DNA from 3 places in the Arthrobacter saudimassiliensis genome. Region 3 is predicted to be linked to each of the others. Evidence: predicted binding sites of a transcription regulator. Region 3 holds the regulator's gene; each other region holds the start of a gene.
What was found. Region 3 encodes HrcA, which represses chaperone genes, less so after heat shock. Its sites were predicted from a motif close to TTNGCACTCGNNNNNNNCGAGTGCNAA; they were not measured.
Positions count from the first base shown of each region.

Region 1: a site for HrcA is predicted at 4,204-4,230, ahead of groES (co-chaperone GroES). Genes of this name have one in related genera too.
Region 2: a site for HrcA is predicted at 3,282-3,308, ahead of AC5RV6_RS03905 (Hsp20/alpha crystallin family protein). Genes of this name have one in related genera too.

Region 1 is NZ_JBNHFX010000001.1:389,633-396,401, forward strand. Features, by position in the region: gene AC5RV6_RS01720 (acyltransferase family protein) at 1-1,912, opposite strand, end outside; gene groL (chaperonin GroEL) at 2,089-3,699, opposite strand; gene groES (co-chaperone GroES) at 3,766-4,062, opposite strand; gene AC5RV6_RS01735 (siderophore ABC transporter substrate-binding protein) at 4,429-5,373, shown strand; gene AC5RV6_RS01740 (ABC transporter permease) at 5,439-6,470, shown strand; gene AC5RV6_RS01745 (iron chelate uptake ABC transporter family permease subunit) at 6,463-6,769, shown strand, end outside.
Region 2 is NZ_JBNHFX010000001.1:842,291-849,059, reverse strand. Features, by position in the region: gene AC5RV6_RS03925 (SGNH/GDSL hydrolase family protein) at 50-904, opposite strand; gene AC5RV6_RS03920 (phosphoribosyltransferase) at 1,009-1,680, opposite strand; gene AC5RV6_RS03915 (SDR family NAD(P)-dependent oxidoreductase) at 1,771-2,523, shown strand; gene AC5RV6_RS03910 (hypothetical protein) at 2,542-3,231, opposite strand; gene AC5RV6_RS03905 (Hsp20/alpha crystallin family protein) at 3,402-3,893, shown strand; gene AC5RV6_RS03900 (ATP-binding cassette domain-containing protein) at 4,028-6,421, shown strand; gene AC5RV6_RS03895 (class I SAM-dependent methyltransferase) at 6,447-6,769, opposite strand, start outside.
Region 3 is NZ_JBNHFX010000002.1:519,692-526,460, reverse strand. Features, by position in the region: gene hemW (radical SAM family heme chaperone HemW) at 1-686, shown strand, start outside; gene AC5RV6_RS09610 (DUF4870 domain-containing protein) at 754-1,194, opposite strand; gene AC5RV6_RS09605 (DUF3097 domain-containing protein) at 1,273-2,127, opposite strand; gene hrcA (heat-inducible transcriptional repressor HrcA) at 2,320-3,330, shown strand; gene dnaJ (molecular chaperone DnaJ) at 3,451-4,584, shown strand; gene AC5RV6_RS09590 (16S rRNA (uracil(1498)-N(3))-methyltransferase) at 4,588-5,352, shown strand; gene AC5RV6_RS09585 (GerMN domain-containing protein) at 5,398-6,327, opposite strand; gene AC5RV6_RS09580 (PhoH family protein) at 6,643-6,769, shown strand, end outside.

The sequences.
Region 1 (6,769 bases), on a different contig from region 3:
TGTCGAGCACCCTGACGCCGGGAATCCGCCCGGGCAGGCCCTCAAGCGGCGACACCGCGGCGAGCAGCCCGCTGCGCGGCACCCGGCAGGCCTGGACGTCGAGGTCGTTCGCTTCAAGGCACTTGAACATGTCGAACTCGAACCGCGGGTTGTCCCGCATCGCCAGGACCGTGATTCCCGCCTCGGCGAACGGGCGGACGCCGTCCTCGTAGCCGCCGGCCAGGATCTCGTCCGGACTGGATTCGCGGGTGACCGATGCCACCGTGTACACGGCGTCGGGCCTGCGTTCGAGCACATAGTCCCGGGCCGCCGCGTTGTGCGCGTTGCACTCCGCGGAGCGTTCCGGGTCCTCGGCGCCGTAGCGGCATCCCATCTTCAGGATGGTGACGACGTGCCAGTCGTTGGCCAGCGCCGCGGGCCGCAGCGCGGCGGACCACTGCATGGCGTGCGAGTCGCCCAGGACCAGGATGGTCTTTTCGGCACCCTCGGCGGTGCCGATCTGCTGGCAGTGCCCGTCGAGCACGGAGCCCTCCGCGGGGGCGATGTCCGCGGGGCAGGGGCCGTCGAAGCGGGCCCATTCGCTGTCCAGGTTGGCCGCCGCGGGCTTGACCAGGGCCTGCGTGGAGCCGGCGTGTTCGAAGTCCGGGTCCAGCACCCGGGCTCCGGGATTGTCCGCGATGCTCTGCTGCTGCAGCTGCCGCGCGTCGGCGTGGGCCTTCGCCTGGGCCCCGGCCAGCGGCAGGGCCACGAGGGCGGCGCACGCGGCGGTGACGACGGCGCTGCGCCGGGTGGTGGCCTCGGACCAGTGCCAGCCGCGCAGCGGTCGCTCCACCAGCCGGGTGGTCAGCAGGGCCAGCACCAGTGAGGCCGCGATGACCACCGCGCCGTCCGCCAGCCCCGCCCTCGGCTGGTTGCTCCAGGCGAGCCAGAACACCAGCAGCGGCCAGTGCCACAGGTACAGCGCATAGGAGTTGTCCCCCAGCTTCACCAGCGGGGCCCAGGCCAGGAGCCGATCGGCTCCCCAGCGCAGCCCCGTGTGTCCTGCGGCAATGATCAGGGCGGCGGCCAGCAGGGGCCATAGGGCGATCCATCCCGGGAACTGCTGCTGGACCTGCAGGATCAGGCCGCAGCTGAGCATCGCGGCCAGGCCGATCCACCCCATGGCGCCGCGCACGGCGGCCGGCAGGCGCAGATACGGCAGCAGCAGCGCCAGGAGTGAACCCAGCGCGAATTCCCAGAGTCGGGTCCGGGTGTCGAAGTAGGCGTAGGCCTGGTTGGTCGCCGTCTGCTGGACGGAGAAGGCGAGCGAGGCGGCAAACACGGCTCCGAACACCGCAACCAGCAGCGGCCGCGGGCGCAGCCCGAACCGGCGCACGGCGAACGCCGCCGCGGCGAACAGCAGCGGCCACAGGACAAAGACCTGGCCCTGGACCGACAGGGACCAGAAGTGCTGCAGCGGGCTGGCGGTGCTGTTGTCGCGTTCGTAGTAATCGACGGCGCTGTTGGCCAGGACCCAGTTCTGGACGTACAGCAGTGATGCCCAGCCCTGCCGGAACAGGCTGCTCCAGGTGCTGACCGGCAGCAGCATCGCCGCACCCGCCAGCACCGCCAGCAGGACCAGGCCGGCTGCCGGAACCAGGCGCTTGAAGGCGCGGGCCCAGTACCGGGCCAGCTCCAGCGGGCGGCCGGCTTCAAGCCGGCGGGCGAAGGAACCGGTGAGCAGGAAGGCGGAGATCAGCAGGAAAATGTCCACCCCGCCGGAAACCCGGCCGAGCCAGACGTGGTAGAGCACCACCAGCACGACGGCCAGGGCCCGCAGGCCCTGTACCTCCGGTCGGTACACGCTGCGGGGTGCCGCGTTGGGGTTGCCGGAGGCAGGCCGGGCTGGCGCCTGGAGCCGGGATGCGGACACGGAGGAGTCCCTTTCGGTCGGTGGACAACCTCACGAGTTTATCGGCGCGGTGCAAATCGGCCGCCGGCGCGGAGGGAACGAGAGCGCCGTCACAGGCACCGGGACCGGCGGCCTGAGGACGAAAAAGTCCCCGCCCGGCGACTGCCGGACGGGGACTTCCTCTTCAGCGGTGCTGCTTAGTGCTGGTGACCGTGATCGTCCGCGTCGTCGGAGGGCTTCTCCACAACGAGGGCTTCGGTGGTCAGCACCAGGGCTGCGATCGAAGCCGCGTTGCGCAGCGCCGAGCGGGTGACCTTCACCGGGTCGATGACGCCGGCGTCGATCATGTTGCCGTATTCGCCGGTCGCGGCGTTGAAGCCGTTGTTGACCTCCAGGTCGCCGACCTTGGAGACCACGACCATGCCTTCGGCCCCGGCGTTCTCGGCGATCCAGCGCAGCGGCTGAGCCAGCGCGCGGCGGACCAGGCCGACGGCGGTGGCGGCGTCGCCTTCCAGCTTGGCCACCTCCGGATCGGTGTCGAGGGCCTTGGCGGCGTGCACCAGGGCGGAACCGCCGCCGGCGACGATGCCCTCTTCAAGGGCGGCGCGGGTGGAGGACACGGCATCTTCGATGCGGTGCTTCTTTTCCTTCAGCTCCACCTCGGTGGCGGCACCCACGCGGATGACGCCGACGCCGCCGGAGAGCTTGGCCAGGCGTTCCTGCAGCTTCTCGCGGTCCCAGTCGGAGTCGGTGCGCTCCACCTCGGCGCGGATCTGGGCCACCCGCTCGGCGACGTCGGCTTCGGAGCCGGCGCCGTCGACGATGGTGGTGGTGTCCTTGGTGACGGTCACGCGGCGGGCGGAGCCCAGCACCTCAAGGCCGACGGCGTCCAGCTTCAGGCCGAGGTCCGGGGACACGACCTGGGCGCCGGTCAGCACGGCGATGTCCTGCATCATGGCCTTGCGGCGGTCACCGAAGCCCGGGGCCTTGACGGCCACGACGTTCAGGGTGCCGCGCAGCTTGTTGACCACGAGGGTGGACAGCGCTTCGCCGTCGACGTCCTCGGCGATGATGAACAGCGGCTTGCCGGCCTGCAGTACCTTCTCCAGCAGCGGCAGGAACTCCGCCACGGAGGAGATCTTGCCGGAGTTGATGAGGATGAGCGCGTCCTCGAGGACGGCTTCCTGGCGCTCCGGGTCGGTGACGAAGTGCGGGGACAGGTAGCCCTTGTCGAACTGCATGCCCTCGGTGACGACCAGGTCGGTCTGAGTCGAGGAGGATTCCTCGATGGTGATGACGCCTTCCTGGCCGACCTTCTCGAAGGCCTGGGCCAGCAGTTCGCCGATCTCCATGCTCTGCGCGGAGATGGCCGCGACGTGGGCAACCTGGTTGCCTTCGACGGCCTTGGCGTTCTCCAGCAGGCGGTTGGCGACGGCGTCCACGGACACCTCGATGCCGCGCTTCAGCGCGCCCGGGGCGGCGCCGGCGGCCACGTTGCGCAGGCCTTCCTTGACCAGGGCCTGGGCGAGGACGGTGGCGGTGGTGGTGCCGTCGCCGGCGACGTCGTTGGTCTTCGTGGCGACTTCCTTCGCCAGCTGGGCGCCGAGGTTCTCGTACGGATCCTCCAGCTCCACCTCGCGGGCGATGGTCACGCCGTCATTGGTGATGGTGGGGGCGCCCCAGGTCTTGGCGAGCACCACATTGCGGCCGCGCGGGCCCAGGGTCACCTTGACGGTGTTGGCCAGCTTGTCGACGCCGGCTTCCAGAGAGCGCCGGGCGGAGTCGTTGAACTCCAACTGCTTAGACATATGTGTCCCTTCCGAGAACTGCGTCAGAAAACCCCGGCCGCATCGGGCCGGGGTTCTCCCGTGGAACTACTTGGTGACGACAGCGAGGACGTCGCGGGCGGAGAGGATGAGGTACTCCTCGCCGCCGTGCTTGACCTCGGTTCCGCCGTACTTGGAGTAGATGACGACGTCGCCCTCGGCAACATCGACGGGGACGCGGTTGCCGTTGTCATCGACACGGCCCGGTCCAACCGCGACGACCTGCCCCTCCTGGGGCTTCTCCTTCGCGGTATCCGGGATCACCAGGCCGGAAGCGGTGGTCTGCTCGGCTTCGAGCGGACGGACAACAATACGATCCTCAAGGGGCTTGATAGAGACCGACACTCGGGCTCTCCTTTGCGTAGTTCTGCTAACGGACTGTGGACCGAAAGTTGGCGCTGGCCGTCGTCGCGGTGCCGGTTGGCGCTTCCCTTACGGAATTAGCACCCGCACAGCGGGAGTGCTAGTTGAGACTTTATGCACTGGTTAGCACTCGGTCAAGCAGAGTGCCAGCAACGGCGGCACCCCTCTGGAGCGCATATTCAACCTGGCCCGTCAAGCCGGAAGACGCCGGTGTCACAGAGTGGGACTGGAAGTTGCTTAGCCTTGCCTAACCCATGTAGCTTTCAACTGCGCGCACCAATTAGCAAACATTTGCGTGACCTATTCTCCGCACCGCCGGTAAGTCACCCTGAGATCCACGGAGCCCCCATGATCGCCAAGTCCCGCCTGCTGGCCGGCATCGCCCTCGTGTCCCTGCTGGCCCTGAGCGCCTGCTCCACCGAGAGCGCGTCCGCCGAGGCACCGTCGACAGCGCCGTCGACCATCTCCGTCGAGCACGAGCAGGGCACCACCGAGGTTCCCGTGAACCCCGAGACCGTCTACGCCTTCGACCTGGGCGCCCTGGACACCCTGGACGCGCTCGGCGTCGAGGTGGACGGCGTTCCCGCAGCCAACTTCCCCGGAAGCCTGTCCAAGTACGACGGCGAGGAATACGAGAAGATCGGCAGCATGAAGGAGCCGGACTTCGAGGCCATCAGCGCCGGCGCTCCGGACCTGATCATCATGTCCGGCCGCGTCGCCGACTCCTACGAGGAGCTCAGCAAGATCGCCCCGACCATCAACCTCAGCGTCTCCAATGAGGACCCGTGGGCCTCCTTCGAGGAAAACACCGAGATCCTCGGCCAGATCTTCGATAAGGAAGAGGAAGCCGCCGAGGCCCTGGCCGCCCTGGACGAGTCCGTCGAGGAGACCAAGGCCGCAGCTGCCGACGCCGGAACCGGCCTGATCGTGATGACCAGCGGCGGCGAAATGACCGCCTACGGCGCCGGCTCCCGCTTCGGCCTGATCCACGACGTGCTGGGCGTCCAGACCGCTGCCGACATCGCCTCGGACGGCAAGCACGGCGAGGCTGTGGCCTTCGAGTACATTGCCGACACCAACCCGGACCACCTGTTCGTGATCGACCGCGACGCAGCCGTCGGCCAGGCCGGCGAGGCAGCATCCGCCGTGCTCGACAACGAGCTGGTCAAGGGCACCAACGCCGCGAAGAACGGGAAGATCACCATGCTGGATTCCTCCAGCTGGTACCTGGTCGGCTACGGGCTGAACAACGTGCAGTCCCAGGTCGACACCATCCTGGAAGCCATTTCCTAGCACCCCCGCTCCCGCGGTTCCGGCCCCGCCGGGCCGGAACCGCGGCACTTCCCACGGATCGTGACATGACCGCAGCGCTCACCGCTCCCCCGACTCCGGCACCGGCCGGAGAACCGCCCAGGCCCCGCCGCTTTACCCAGGCCGGGGCCCTTGCCGTGTCCGGGCTCGCCGTCCTGGCGCTGGCCGTTGCCAGCATGTTCATCGGCGTCTCCGACGTCTCGCTGGGCGCGTTGCTCGCCGGGGACGCCCATGCGTGGGACATGTTCTGGATCTCCCGCCTCCCCCGGACCCTGGCCGTGGTGCTGGCGGGCATGGCGCTGAGCGTGGCCGGGCTGATCATGCAGCTGATGGCCCGCAACAAGTTCGTGGAGCCCTCGACCGTGGGCACGGTGGAGTCGGCGTCCCTGGGCATCCTGGTCGTCACGGTGCTGCTTCCCGGTGCGTCCCTGTTCCTCAAGATGGGCGTCGCTTCCGTCTTCGCCATGGCCGGCACCGCCCTGTTCCTGCTCGTGCTGCGCCGGATCCCGCTGCGCAACACCCTGCTGGTGCCCCTCGTCGGCATCATGCTCGGCGGCGTGATCGCCGCGGTTACCACCTTCTTCGCCTACCGCTGGGACCTGCTGCAGACCCTCAACAGCTGGACCGTCGGTGACTTCTCCGGGGTGCTGCGCGGGCGCTACGAACTGCTCTGGATCGTCGCCGCGCTGACCCTCGTCGGGTACCTGGCCGCCAACCGCTTCACGGTGGCCGGCATGGGCCAGGAGTTCACCACCAACCTCGGCCTGAACTACAACCAGGTGATGCGCCTGGGCCTGGTCATCGTGTCCCTGATCAGCGCCGTCGTCGTCGTGTCGGTCGGTTCCATTCCCTTCCTCGGCCTGATCGTGCCGAACCTCGTGTCCCTGATGATCGGTGACAATGTGCGCCGCGCCGTGCCCTGGGTCGCCGTTTTCGGCGCCGGGTTCGTGCTGCTCTGCGACATCATCAGCCGCACCATCCGCTTCCCCTACGAAATTCCGGTGGGCGTGATCGTCTCCGCCCTGGGCAGCGCCCTGTTCCTGTACCTGCTCCTGCGAAAGCGCTCCGCCCGTGGCTAAGCCCTCCCCCGACTCGGCGGTTTCTCCGCTGCCCCAGGCCATGACCGCGTCCCGGCGCCGGCCCGTCCGCTCCGTCTCCCCGCGGACCTGGATCCTCATCCTCGGCATCGCCGCCGCCGTCCTGGTGCTGCTGTTCATGACCATCGACCTGCGCGGCAACCTCGGCTATGTCCTGCCGCGTCGCGCGATCAAGGTCGGAACCATGATCCTGGTGGCCTATGCCGTGGCCGTGTCCACCGTGCTGTTCCAGACCGTGACCGGCAACCGGATCCTGACACCGTCGATCATGGGCTTCGACG
Region 2 (6,769 bases), on a different contig from region 3:
TGTCGGGAACGGACGGCCGTTTCCCTGGCGCCGCGGCCCGGCAGCTGCGCTAGCGCGCCGCGGCCGGGCTCTGGCTGTGGCGTCCCGGCTCGGGCCGGGACAGATGGTCTTCGACCAGGGCGGCGACGGCGGCCATGCCCTCACGATTGGGGTGGAAGGGCAGGGGAGCGTCCTCGCCGTCCGGACGCAGCGCCGCGCTGGTCCACGGCTCGGCCGACCACGCGTGGTGCTCCGCGCCGGCGTCCGCGACGGCCACCAGCTCACATCCCGCGGTTGCCGCGGCCTCCTCGGTGGCCCGCTTCAGCGCGGCCGCAAGCAGGCGTGCCCGGGCCGCCTGCCGGGCGGACAGCACCGGCACCCGGGTGCGCGGATCCGGCGGAACGACGGTCAGGTACTCCACGAAGAGGATCCTGGCCAGGGGAGCCCGGCGCCGCAGCAGCTGCGCCACCAGCAGCATGGATGCCGGAAGCAGGGCAAGGTTCCGCGGGGCGGCGGCAGGCGCCGCCGCTGCACGGACCAGGTGTGCGGCGCGGAGCAGCGGCACGCTGCGGGCCGGCAGGCCGGCGAGCATCAGCGCGGTCGCGTAGCCGATGTCGTTGCCGCCCACCGTGACGGTCACCAGCCGGGTGTCGAACGTCAGCGCGTCCGCCTGCGGAGGCTGCCCGTACTGCCGGGCCCACAGCACCTGCGCGGTCGTGGCCCCGGAGCTGGTGGCGTCCACCAGGCGCAGCCCGAGCCGTTCCGCCAGCAGATGCGGGTAGTTGCCGGTGGTCCGCCGGGCCTGGGCCACGGAGCCCGCGGCACGCGGCCCGAGGCCGGGGCCGGAGGCGAAGGAGCTGCCGAGGGCAACGTAGCGGGCGCCCCGCCACTGCGGGGAGCCGGCGGCCCCGGAAGCTTCCTCCATAGGGTCAATTGTCGATTTCAGTGCGGGCTATTGCCATCTGTCGGCACCGGTTTGGCCTGCCCGGCCCCGGATTGCGGCTTCCGGATCGCGGTCCCGCGGGAGCCTCAGCCGGCGGCGAGCAGCCCGGTCACCTCGGCGTCCGTGGTCTGCGGAAACTGCCCGTACGCCATTCCCACCGCCGCAAGGCGCGGCGGCTGGTACGGAACGACGACGTCGTCGGCCAACCCGCCGACGGCGGCCGCCGCGCCGCCGCAGCTTACAGGAGCGGCGGCGACCAGCCGTTTCGCCCCCGCGGCCCGCGCGGCCAGCAGGGCCGCGCGCATGCTGGCGCCGGTGGCCAGGCCGTCATCGACCAGCAGCACCGTCCTGTCCTGCAGCGACAGCGGCCCCCGCCCCCTGCGGTACAGCTCCTGCCGCCGACGCAGCTCGCGCTCCTCCGCATCGGCTGCGGCTTCGAACGCCGCCGCGGCGCGGGCAGCGCCGTCGCGGGCCTCCCACCGCCGGTACACGTCGTCGTTGACGGCCCGGACCAGCTCACCGGCCACGCCGGCCAGTGCTCCCACGGCGAGTTCGGGCTGGGCGGGATGGCCGATCTTGCGGACCAGGAGCACGTCCAGCGGCGCGTCGAGGCCGGACGCCGCCTCCGCCGCCACCGGAACGCCCCCGCGCGGCAGGCCGAGCACCAGCAGGCCCGGCGTTCGCCGCCAGGGCTGCAGTGCCGCGGCCAGCTGCCGGCCGGCGTCGTGCCGGTCCCGATACCGCTGCGTCCCGTCCACCATCCACACGCTAGGAGCCGCCCGCCCGGGGTTCAAGGACGCCGTGAACGATCGTTGCCAAAGCTTCCGGCACCGGCAAAGGTGTAACCCATGAGAAAAACAGCACTTGTCACCGGAGCCACCTCCGGACTGGGCAGTGAGTTCGCCCGTCAGCTGGCCGAGCGCGGGCACGCAGTGGTCCTGACCGGCCGCAACGAAGCCCGGCTGAAGGAAACGGCGGAGGAGCTGGCAGCGACATGGCAGGTGCCCACGGAATGGCTGGCCGCCGACCTGGCGACGGCCGACGGCGTGGCGGCCGTCGCCGCCCGCGTGGCCCGGCCGGACATCGGCATCCTGGTCAACAACGCCGGCTACGGGCTGAAAAACGACTTCCACGCGAACCCCCTGCAGGACGAGGTCGACCACCTCAACGTCTTGGTGTCCGCTCCGCTGCAGCTCTCCCACGCTGCGATCAACAGCATGCTCGCCGCCGGCGGCGGCACCATCCTCAATGTCGCCTCCGTGGCCGGGTTCCTGCCGCGCGGCACCTACAGCGCCGCCAAGGCCTGGGTGATCAGCTTCAGCCGCTGGGCCAACATCCACTACCGGGGCCGCGGCATCAACGTCACCGCAGTCTGTCCCGGGTTCGTGCACACCGAGTTCCATCAGCGCATGCAGATGGACAAGTCCGTGTATCCGAACTGGATGTGGCTGGACGCTCCCCGCGTGGTCCGCGAAGCGCTCGCCGACGCCGACGCCGGCAAGGCGATTTCGATTCCCTCCAGGCGCTACAAGGTGCTGGCCGCCCTCGGCGCCCGCGGCCCGCAGCGGCTCGTGGCCCGGATCGCCGGCCGCGGCAGGTAGCGGGGGCCGGCCCGCAGGTCAGGCCGCCCGGTCCAGATCGGCGCGGGTGAGCCCGGTGCTCCCGGCCGGGCGGCTCTTGCGCACGGCGTTCTTGCGGATCGCTGATTTCACCGGCGAGAGAACGGCCCCGGGGCGCGGGCCGGACCCGGTGTCCGGGCCGCGCGTCGCCGTCACCGCGGGTGCCGTTGCCGCCGGCACCGGGAGCAGCTGCGTCCGCGGCGCCGCCGCAGATGCCGCCCGGGACGGCGCCAGCGCCCGCTGCACCTCGGGCGTCCCGGTCGCGCCTGCGGGGACCAGGGCGGAGAGGAACTCCTCGCGCGCCGCCGAGGTCGCTTCCAGGAAGGTCCGCAGCGCCTGTGCCTCATCGCGGCGGGCGCGTCTTTCCGCAGCCTGCCGCACCCGGCCGAAGGCCAGCCAGACCAGCACCAGCAGGGCGATGCCGGTGAGGTAGATCAGCGCCAGCCCCAGGGGCAGCGACGACGCGCCGCCGGAGAACAGCCCCAGCGCCGCAGCGGTGAGCCAGGCCGTCGACGCTGCACCGGCCGCTGCCCGTGCGCGCGCCTCCGTGGAGGCCTGGTGCCACCACTGCCGCAGGGCACGGACTCCGGCAGGGCCGGCAAACCGCCGAAGCACGGATAGGGAGCCGCGCACAGCGGCGAAACGGATGCGTGCGGACTGCCCGCCGGCAGCCGGCATCGGAACGGACACGGTGACCTACCTTCCACAGCGTGGGCGAATGAAAGACGGGAACTGGCGAGTTAGCACTCTCCAGATGCAAGTGCTAATCTACCGACGAAGTTGAGCGAAGCCAACTCAACTTCGGCGAAGACCCATCAGCACGATGCTTCATCGACTGCGAGTTGAAGGAGTTGATTGTTTTGGACCGATTCGATCCCATCCGCGAACTGGACCGCTTTGCCCAGGCCATGCGCCGCGAAACCCTGCGCGGGATGCCCATGGACCTTTACCGTGAAGAGAACCGGTACGTGCTCAGCGTGGACCTGCCCGGCGTGGACCCCGGCTCCGTGGACATCGACGTCGACGGCCAGCTGCTGACCATCCGCGCCGAACGCACCCTGCACGGCGGCGAAGGCGTGCAGTGGCTGAACCGGGAACGGGAGGGAGGCTCCTTCCTGCGCCAGCTCAGCCTGGGCCGGGAAATCGACACCGCGAACATCACCGCGCACTATGACAACGGCGTCCTCAACGTCGTGATCCCGGTCAGCGAGAAGGCCCGCCCGCGGCGCATCGAGGTGCAGTCCGGTTCGGCCGCCGACGCCGGCGCGGCGCCGGCGCTGAAGGCGGAGGCCGACGGCGGCGCCGCCGCTGCCGGATCCTCCAACCGGAAGATGGAGGCAGCCAACGCTTAGCCCCACAGGGCATCGGGCCCGCGGACCGGCGTCCGCGGGCCCTAAAGCGGTCAGGACCTGTCCGCAGGGACATGGACACCCGCTTGCTGCCCATGGCAGGATTTCGGCCGTCGGCAGCCGAGAGGGGAGAAGCCATGGAGCGCAGCACGGCAACGGAGGAGCCTGCGGTCCAGGCACCGGCCGCAGGCCGCGGCCGGGACGTCATCCGGGTGCAGGGCGCCCGCGTGAACAACCTCAAGGACGTCACCGTGGAGATTCCCAAGCGGGCGCTGACGGTCTTCACCGGCGTGTCCGGGTCCGGAAAGAGCTCGCTGGTGTTCGACACGATCGCCGCCGAATCCCGCCGACTGATCAATGAGACCTACAGCGCCTTCCTGCAGGGCTTCATGCCCGCCCTGGCCCGCCCCGAGGTGGACCGGCTGGAAGGACTGACCACTGCCATCCTGGTGGACCAGGAACGGATGGGCGCCAACCCGCGCTCCACCGTGGGCACCGCCACGGATGCCAACGCCATGCTGCGCATCCTGTTCAGCCGCCTGGGGCAGCCGCAGATCGGTTCGCCCAACGCCTATTCCTTCAACGTTCCCTCGGTGCGGGCCAGCGGGGCCATCACCGTCGAACGCGGCGGCAAAACGAAGGCGGAAAAGGCGGTGTTCAACCGGCTCGGCGGCATGTGCCCCCGGTGCGAGGGCATGGGCGCGGTCACCGACTTCGACCTCACCGCCCTGTTCGACGCCGGCAGGTCCCTCAGCGGGGGCGCCCTGCTGGTGCCCGGCTACAGCATGGACGGCTGGTACGGGCGGATCTTCTCCGGCTCCGGCTTCTTCGACATGGACAAGCCGCTGGGCCGCTACACCAAGCGCGAGCTGCACGACCTGCTCTACCGGGAACCCACCAAGGTCAAGGCCGACGGCATCAACGTCACGTATGAGGGCCTGATCCCGAAGATCCAGAAGTCCATGCTGTCCAAGGACCGCGAGGCCATGCAGCCGCACATCCGCGCCTTCGTCGACCGGGCGGTCACCTTCACCACCTGCCCGGACTGTGGCGGCACCCGGCTCTCACCCGAGGCCCGCTCCTCGAAGATCCGCGGCATCTCCATCGCCGACGCGTGCGCCATGCAGATCAGCGACCTCGCCCAGTGGGTTCGGGACCTGGACGAGCCCTCGGTGGGCCCGCTGCTGGCCGGGCTGCGGCACCTGTTCGACTCCTTCGCCGAGATCGGCCTCGGCTACCTGTCCCTGGACCGGCCCGCCGGCACGCTCTCCGGCGGCGAGGCCCAGCGCACCAAGATGATCCGGCACCTGGGCTCCTCGCTGACCGACGTCACCTACGTCTTCGACGAACCGACCGTCGGCCTGCACCCGCACGACATCCAGCGGATGAACCGGCTGCTGGAACAGCTGCGCGACAAGGGCAACACCGTGCTCGTCGTCGAGCACAAGCCGGAGACCATCGCGATCGCCGACCACGTGGTGGACCTCGGCCCGGGCGCCGGCGGCGCCGGCGGCACGGTCTGCTTCGAAGGCACCGTCGAGGGCCTGCGCCGCAGCGGCACCCTCACCGGGCGGCACCTGGATGACCGGGCCACGCTCAAGGACACGGTCCGGTCCGCGACCGGTGCGCTCGAGGTCCGCGGCGCCTCGGCCCACAACCTCAAGGACATCGACGTCGACATTCCGCTGGGAGTGTTCTGCGTCCTCACCGGTGTGGCCGGATCGGGCAAGAGCTCGCTGATCAACGGCTCCGTGGCGAAACGCGACGGCGTGGTCCTGGTGGACCAGGGGCCCATCAAGGGGTCCCGGCGGTCCAACCCCGCCACCTACACCGGCCTGCTGGAGCCGATCCGCAAGGCCTTCGCCAAGGCCAACGGCGTTAAGCCGGCCCTGTTCAGCTCCAACTCGGAGGGCGCCTGCCCGGCCTGCAACGGCGCCGGAGTCATCTACACCGACCTGGGCGTCATGGCCACGGTCGAATCGACCTGCGAGGACTGCCAGGGCCGGCGCTTCCAGCCGGCCGTGCTGGAGTTCACCCTGGGCGGGCGCAACATCGCCGAGGTGCTGGCCATGCCGGTCACCGAGGCCCGGGAGTTCTTCGGCGCCGGGGACGCGCGCACGCCCGCGGCGCGGAAGGTGCTCGACCGGCTCGCCGACGTCGGGCTCGGCTACCTGCACCTCGGGCAGCCGCTGACCACGCTCTCCGGCGGCGAGCGGCAGCGGCTGAAGCTGGCCGCGCAGATGGCCGAAAAGGGCGACATCTACGTCCTGGACGAGCCCACGACCGGGCTGCATCTGGCCGACGTCGAGCAGCTGCTGGCCCTGCTGGACCGGCTGGTGGACTCGGGACGCACCGTGATCGTGATTGAGCACCACCAGGCGGTGATGGCCCACGCCGACTGGATCATCGACCTCGGCCCCGGTGCGGGGCATGACGGCGGCCGCGTGGTCTTCGAGGGCACGCCCGCACAGCTGGTCGCAGACCGGTCCACGCTGACCGGACAGCACCTGGCCGACTACGTGGGCGCCTGAACAGGCGCACCCAAGCCGGGTCCGTTCAGGCCGGGACCGAGGCCGCCACGATGATTTCCCGGCTGGCGCCGGGGTCCAGCGGTCCGCCGTCCCAGTCCCCGAACCAGTCGACGCGGACAAAGCCGGCGTCCGCCAGCAGTACCGCCAGCCGGGCCGCGGACGTGAACCGCAGGGTGCTGCGGCTGGCGAAGGCCGCGTCGTCGGCCAGGAACCGGGTGCGTTCCTCGAAGGTGACCAGGACGGCGTCGTGCTCCGCATCAGCCACATCAAGCAGCGACCATTCGCTGGCAATGCGTCCGGCCGCGGTGTCCGACAGCTCAGGCCCGTCCTCCGCCGAATCCCAGCCCA
Region 3 (6,769 bases):
GGGCCCGTGACGCGGGCCTGCACGTCAGCGTCGACCTGATCTACGGCACGCCGGGGGAGTCGATGGCGGACTGGCGGCGCTCCGTGGAGGAGGCGCTCAGCTACGAGCCGGACCACATCTCCGCCTACGCCCTGATCGTGGAGGACGGCACGCGCCTGGCCCGGCAGATCCGCCGCGGCGAGGTCCCGCCGGTGGATGACGACGACCACGCGGACAAGTACCAGCTGGCGGATGAACTGATGTCCGCCGCCGGGCTGCAGTGGTACGAGGTGAGCAACTGGGCGCGCACTCCGGCCGATGAGTGCCGGCACAACCTGGCGTACTGGCGCAGCGACGACTGGTGGGGCATCGGTCCCGGGGCCCACTCGCACATGGGCGGGGTGCGCTGGTGGAACGTGAAGCACCCGGCCGCCTATGCGGCGCGGCTGCAGTCCGGGCAGTCCCCTGCGGCGGGGCGGGAAACCCTGGACGAGGACACGCGGTACCTGGAGGACGTCATGCTCCGCGCCCGGCTGGCCGAAGGCCTTCCGGTGGCGTCCCTGCGCGGCTCGGGACGGCAGGCGGTGGCCGGGCTGATCGCCGACGGACTCGTGGAGCCCGCGGCGGCTTTTGCGGGAATCCTGCGGCTGACCCTGCGCGGGCGGCTGCTGGCCGACGCCGTGGTCCGCAGGCTGCTGCCGGACTAGGCCCGCACGGCGGGCCGGCGACGGGCTGGCCCTGGCCGGGGAAGCCGGCTGGGCCGGCGTCGGGCCGTCAGCGGATCCGGCGCAGGTTCCAGCGGTAACGGTGGGGCCGGCCGCGGTTGACTTCAATGCCGGCGCGGACCGAGGCGACGGCCACGAAGATCCAGATGGCCGCGTTCAGCACGGCGAACAGGCCGCCCACGCCGGGCAGGAACGCCAGCAGCCAGGCCACCAGCGCCAGGATGGTCGGCGGGAGGGTGAAGTTCAGCGCTTCCTTGGATTCCTGGGCCGTGAACGGGCCCCGGTCACGGAAGACCAGATAGATGACCAGGGAAGGGACAAAGCCCAGGATGCCGCCGAAATGGGCCAGGGTTGCCCACTGGCGGTCCTCCGAGGCAGTGAGCGGCAGAGCGTTCGCGGGCGCGCCCTGGTACTCCGGCCGTGTTCCCGCGCCGCGCTCGTCGGGCTGCCGGGGCGGGTGGTTGGGGCGTGTGTTGGACACGGTCTGCATTCCTCCGAGCTCGTGACGCCTTGGTTCAGTGCACGATGGTTCTGATCTTACAAGGGTACTGGCTGCCGGCCGGCCGGCTCACGCTCCCGGGGCGGTCAGGAAGTCGATGACCTCCTCGACCCGGCCCAGCAGCGACGGCTCCAGGTCGGCATAGGAGCGCACGCCGGCCAGGATCCGCTTCCAGCCCGCCGCGACGTCGGCGTGGTCGGCGTGCGGCCAGCCGAGGCCGCGGAGGATGCCGGTCTTCCAGTCCTGCCCGCGGGGAACCTCCGGCCAGGCGGCCAGGCCGAGCGCGGCGGGCTTGACCGCCTGCCACACGTCCACGTAGGGATGCCCGACGATCAGCACGTTGCCCGCCGCACCCTTGGACGCCATGACCCCGGCGGCGATCCGGGACTCCTTGGAGCCGGGCACCAGATGGTCCACCAGCACCCCCAGGCGGCGCTGCGGGCCGGGCTGGAAGTCGCGGACCGCGCCGGCCAGGTCGTCGATGCCGTGCAGGGGCTCGACGACGATGCCTTCGACCCGCAGATCATCGCCCCACACCTTCTCCACCAGCTCGGCGTCGTGCTTGCCTTCGACCCAGATGCGGCTGGCACGGGCCGTGCGGGCGCGCATCCCTTCGACCTTCACGGAGCCGGAGGCGGTCCGGGCGGGCCTGGCGGGGGCCTGCGCCTGCGTCGGCGGCACCACCTCCACCGGCTGCCCGTCCACCAGGAAGCCGAATCCGAGCTCGAACGAGCGGCGCTTGCCGTGCCGGTCCTCCAGCACCACCAGGTGCATGCCGCCGGATTTCTCCACCCGCACGACGGCGCCCACCCACCCGGTCTGCACGTCTTCGAGGACCAGGCCGGGGACGGCCTGTTCCTGCGGCAGCTTCCGGCGGGCCGGGGCGGCGAGGTCCTGTGGTCCCCATTGGGAATAGTCGGGCACGGGCGTCCTTCTGTCGCAGCGGTTCACGGAGCCTGCCGGCGCAGTCGCTTCCGGGCCCTTCCGGGCGGGGCGATTCAATGCTAGCAACGGGGCCGATTCATATTAGACTTAGCACTTGAAGACTGCGAGTGCTAAAGCAGCCGGCGGCCGGCCCACGGCCCCGCCGGCCCGAGCGGACGAAGGAGGTAACGCATGAGCGAGCCGCGCCGGCTCGAGGTGCTCCGGGCCATCGTCGAGGACTACGTCCATTCCCGGGAGCCCGTCGGTTCCAAGGCCCTCGTCGAGCGCCACCACCTCGGCGTTTCGTCCGCCACCATCCGCAACGACATGGCCGCCCTCGAGGAGGACGGGCTGATCGTCGCCCCGCACACCTCCGCCGGACGGATCCCCACCGACAAGGGCTACCGGCTCTTCGTCGACCGGATCTCCGACGTCAAGCCCCTCTCGGGAGCCGAGCGCAGGGCCATCCAGACACTGCTGGAAGGCGCCACCGACCTCGACGACGTCATGGACCGCACGGTGCGGCTGCTCGCCCAGCTCACCAGCCAGGTCGCCGTCGTGCAGTATCCGCACCTGGGCGACGCCAAGGTGCGGCACATCGAATTCGTGCTGCTGGCCCCCGCCCAGGTGCTCGTGGTGCTCATCTCCACGACCGGCCGGGTGGAGCAGCGGGTGCTTGCCGTGCCGGAGACCGCCGAACCCGACCTGCTGGACCTGCGGCGGCACTTCCTCACCGCCCTCGCCGGGGCGCCGCTGAACAGCCTCGCGGCCCCGCTCAACGAATGCCTGCACACCGTTCCCGAGCGGCTGCGCCGGACCGCCGCCGCCCTGGCCCGGTGCCTGGAGCAGCTGGCGGGCAACAACCGCGAGGACCGGATCGTCATGGCCGGCACCGCCAACCTGGCCCGCTCCACCGTGGACTTCCCGCTCAGCATCGGCCCGATCCTCGAAGCGCTCGAGGAACAGGTGGTCATGCTGCGGCTGCTCTCGGAAATGCAGCAGGACGCCCGCGGCGTGTCGGTCCGCATCGGCAGCGAGAATGAGCACGGGAGCCTGGCGGAGGCCTCCGTGGTGGCAACCGGCTACACACCGGACGCCTCGGCCAAGGTGGGCGTGCTCGGCCCCACCCGGATGGACTATCCCAACACCATGGCGGCGGTGCGCGCCGTCGCCCGCTATCTGTCCAGGATCCTGAACAACTAGGTTTTGAACAATCACAGCGTCCGTGCACACCATGGAGACCGGTCAGCACCACCCAGCCGACGTGCGGGTGCCGGCAGCCGCGCCGCATGGACGCGGGCTATACAGGAAGCGATGTAACGAGTGAGCGACCACTACCAGGTCCTCGGGGTGTCCCGGGACGCCACCGGAGAAGAAATCAAGAAGGCCTACCGGAAACTGGCCCGCAAGCTGCACCCGGACGTGAACACCGCGCCCGGCGCCGCGGACGAGTTCAAGGCCGTCACCCACGCCTATGAGGTCCTCTCCGACCCCGAGAAGCGTCGGATCTACGACACCACCGGCAACGAAAACGGCACCGACAACGGGTTCGGCGGAGGCTTCGGCGGCCAGGGCTTCGGGTTCCAGGACATCTTCGACACCTTCTTCGGCGGCGCCGGCGGCGGCGGGCGCGGCCCGGCGTCGCGCACCCGCCGCGGACAGGACGCGCTGATCAACGTCCGCATCGACCTGCGTGACGCCGTGTTCGGCACCGACAAGAAGATCGACGTCGAAACGGCCGTCGTCTGCCCCACCTGTGACGGCAGCTGCTGCCAGCCCGGAACCTCCCCGCGCACCTGCGACATCTGCCACGGCACCGGCCAGGTCCAGCGCTCCGTGCGCTCCATCCTGGGCCAGGTCATGACCACCGCTCCCTGCGGCACCTGCCAGGGCTACGGCACCGTCATTCCCGATCCCTGCCACGAATGCGCGGGGGAGGGACGGGTGCGCAGCCGCCGCACGCTGACCATCCGGGTGCCCGCAGGCGTTGCCACCGGCACCCGCATCCAGCTTTCCGGCCAGGGCGAGGCCGGCACCGCCGGCGGCCCGCAGGGCGACCTGTACGTGGAGATCCGGGTCAGCCCCGACCCCACCTTCACCCGCGACGGCGACGACCTGCACGCGACCCTGACCGTGCCGATGACCGCCGCCGCGCTGGGCACCACCGTCACGCTGGCCACCTTCGACGGCGACCGGGAGGTCACCGTCAAGCCCGGCACCCAGTCCGGCGAGGTCACCGTGCTGCGCGGCCTGGGCGTGACCCACCTGCGCGGAGCCGGCCGGGGAGACCTGCACGTGCATCTGCAGGTGGAGACCCCCACCAAGGTCGACGCCGAGCAGGAGGAGCTGCTGCGCCGGCTGGCCGAGCTGCGCGGCGAGCAGTACGCCGAAGGCCGGCTCTCGACGTCCGGCTCCGGTGTCTTCGCCAAGCTGCGCGACCGCCTCGGCAACCACTGATTCATGACCAGCCCGATCTTCTACGGCGACCCCGACGCCGTCGCCGCCGCAGCGCCGGGGACGACGTTCGTCCTTGACGGACCCGAGGCCCGGCACGCGGTCTCGGTGAAGCGGCTGGCTGCCGGCGAGGACGTGGACATCGCGGACGGCCGGGGCCTGCGCCTGGCCGGACGGGTGCTTGCCGCCGCGCCGGCGCGCCTGGAGGTGGAGGTCCTCGCCCGGGTCCAGGAACCGGAACCGGAGGGCCGGTTCATCCTCGTGCAGGCCCTGGCCAAGGGGGACCGGGACCTGCAGGCGGTGGAATCCGCCGTCGAGCTGGGCGTGGACGAGGTGGTTCCGTGGCAGGCGGACCGCAGCATCGTCCGCTGGAACGCCGACAAGGCGGCGAAGGCCCGGGCCAAGTGGCAGGCCCTTGCCGCGGCCGCGGCCAAGCAGTCGCGGCGGGCACGGATCCCCGAGGTCGCGGAGGTCGCCTCCTCCCGGGCGCTGCCCGGGCGCCTGGCCGACGTCGGCCAGGTCCTGGTCCTGCACGAAGAGGCGGACGCGCCGCTGGCCACCGTGCTGGCGGCCGCCGCCGAGCGCTACAGCCGCGGGATCGCCGTCGTGGTGGGCCCGGAGGGCGGTATCTCGCCCGCGGAGCTCCAGGCGCTGCGGGAGGCGGGCGGCGTCGTCGTGCGCCTCGGCCCGCACGTGCTGCGCTCCTCCACCGCAGGCCCTGCGGCGCTGGCAGTCCTGGCCTACGAGCTGGGGCGCTGGGAAACGGCCTGAGCGCGCCATGGTGCCCTGCCCGGCGGCAGCCCGTGTGCCGGCACCCTAGCCGCCGGCTACCCGGATCAGCTTGGAATCCTCATTGGTGCCGTCCTCGCCGTGGTGGACCCGCAGCTGGTAATCGCCGGGGGGCAGCTCCACCTCGAAGCTGAAGCTGCCGGTGTCGCCGGTTTCGGCGTCCAGGTCCGCAAAGCCCTCGGCCGCCGGCTCCGGGGCGGGCCTGCCGTCCGCCGCCAGCCGGTCCACCCGCCAGGCCAGCGGCGCGCCCTGGGACACGGCGGTGCCGCTGACCTGGACGGTCCCGGCGGATCGGTCCCCGTGCTGGGGTTCGATGATCCAGATGGGTGCCGTCAGGCTGGGGTCGCGGGTCAGGGCGCCGTCCAGCGGCTCGTGCCCGAAGGCCACGTAGTCGGCCTTGCCGTCCACGAGGACCACCACGCTGGACTCCTGCCCGTAGGTGGTCAGGCCCGCATTGTGCGCCGCCGCCGTGGCGGTGTACACGAGCTGCTGCACCGCACGGTGGGCGACGCCGGCGTCCAGCGGGGCCTTGAAGGCATCCGAGGAGATGTCCACGGTGATCACGTTGCGGCCCGAGATGGAGGCGCTGACCTTCTCGGCCGGCTGCCAGGGCGTGAAGTAGTCGCTGTCCAGCGGAACCTGGCGCGTCATGGCCGCCACGGCCTCGCCGATCGGGTCCGCGGAATGCTCCGACGGGAGGAACTCCCGGTACAGCTGGATGTCGGAGCCGTTGCGGCCCAGCCAGTACACGGGGTTCAGATGCCGGGTCCGGCTGTCGTCGGCAGGGGCAGTGACGGCCATGGTCGAATCCTGGACCGCCGCGGTGCTGAAGGAGGTGGGCATGGAGGTGGTGGCGTTCTCGGCCACGACTCCGCAGGCACACAGGCCGGACAGGGCTGCTGCGGCGACGGCTGCGCGCAGCCGCCGGGCGGCGGTTCTTCCGCGGTGGGCGCCCATCGTCCTCCTCACGGATCCAGCGTTCCCTCATACGTTGTGCTGCGCCCGGCACCGGGCACGCCTTACAGCTTCGCACGGCCCGGGACGCCGGATGCCGGGATTTATCCCCCTGCGTCCGGACTGCAACACGATTGAGACAGAGCCGATGCCGGGGTGAGACCTGCCGCCGCAGGGGGAGGGGCGGTCCGTTGGCATATCCAGTAACATTAACCACGAGGCTTCGCCGCCGGACCGGCGCCGGACGCCGACCCCGCCGGCAGCCACCGGCATCCATACTTCCTAAGGGGCGATGAAAGGCCTTCCCGGGCCGCATTTATGACCGAATCTTCAGCTGGAACGCGAATTCCTGGTACGGAAACCCGCACCATTGTCTTTGACTCCACCGAACAGATGGTCCAGTCTCTGGGCGCCAACGACGAGGCGCTGAAAACGATCGAGGCCG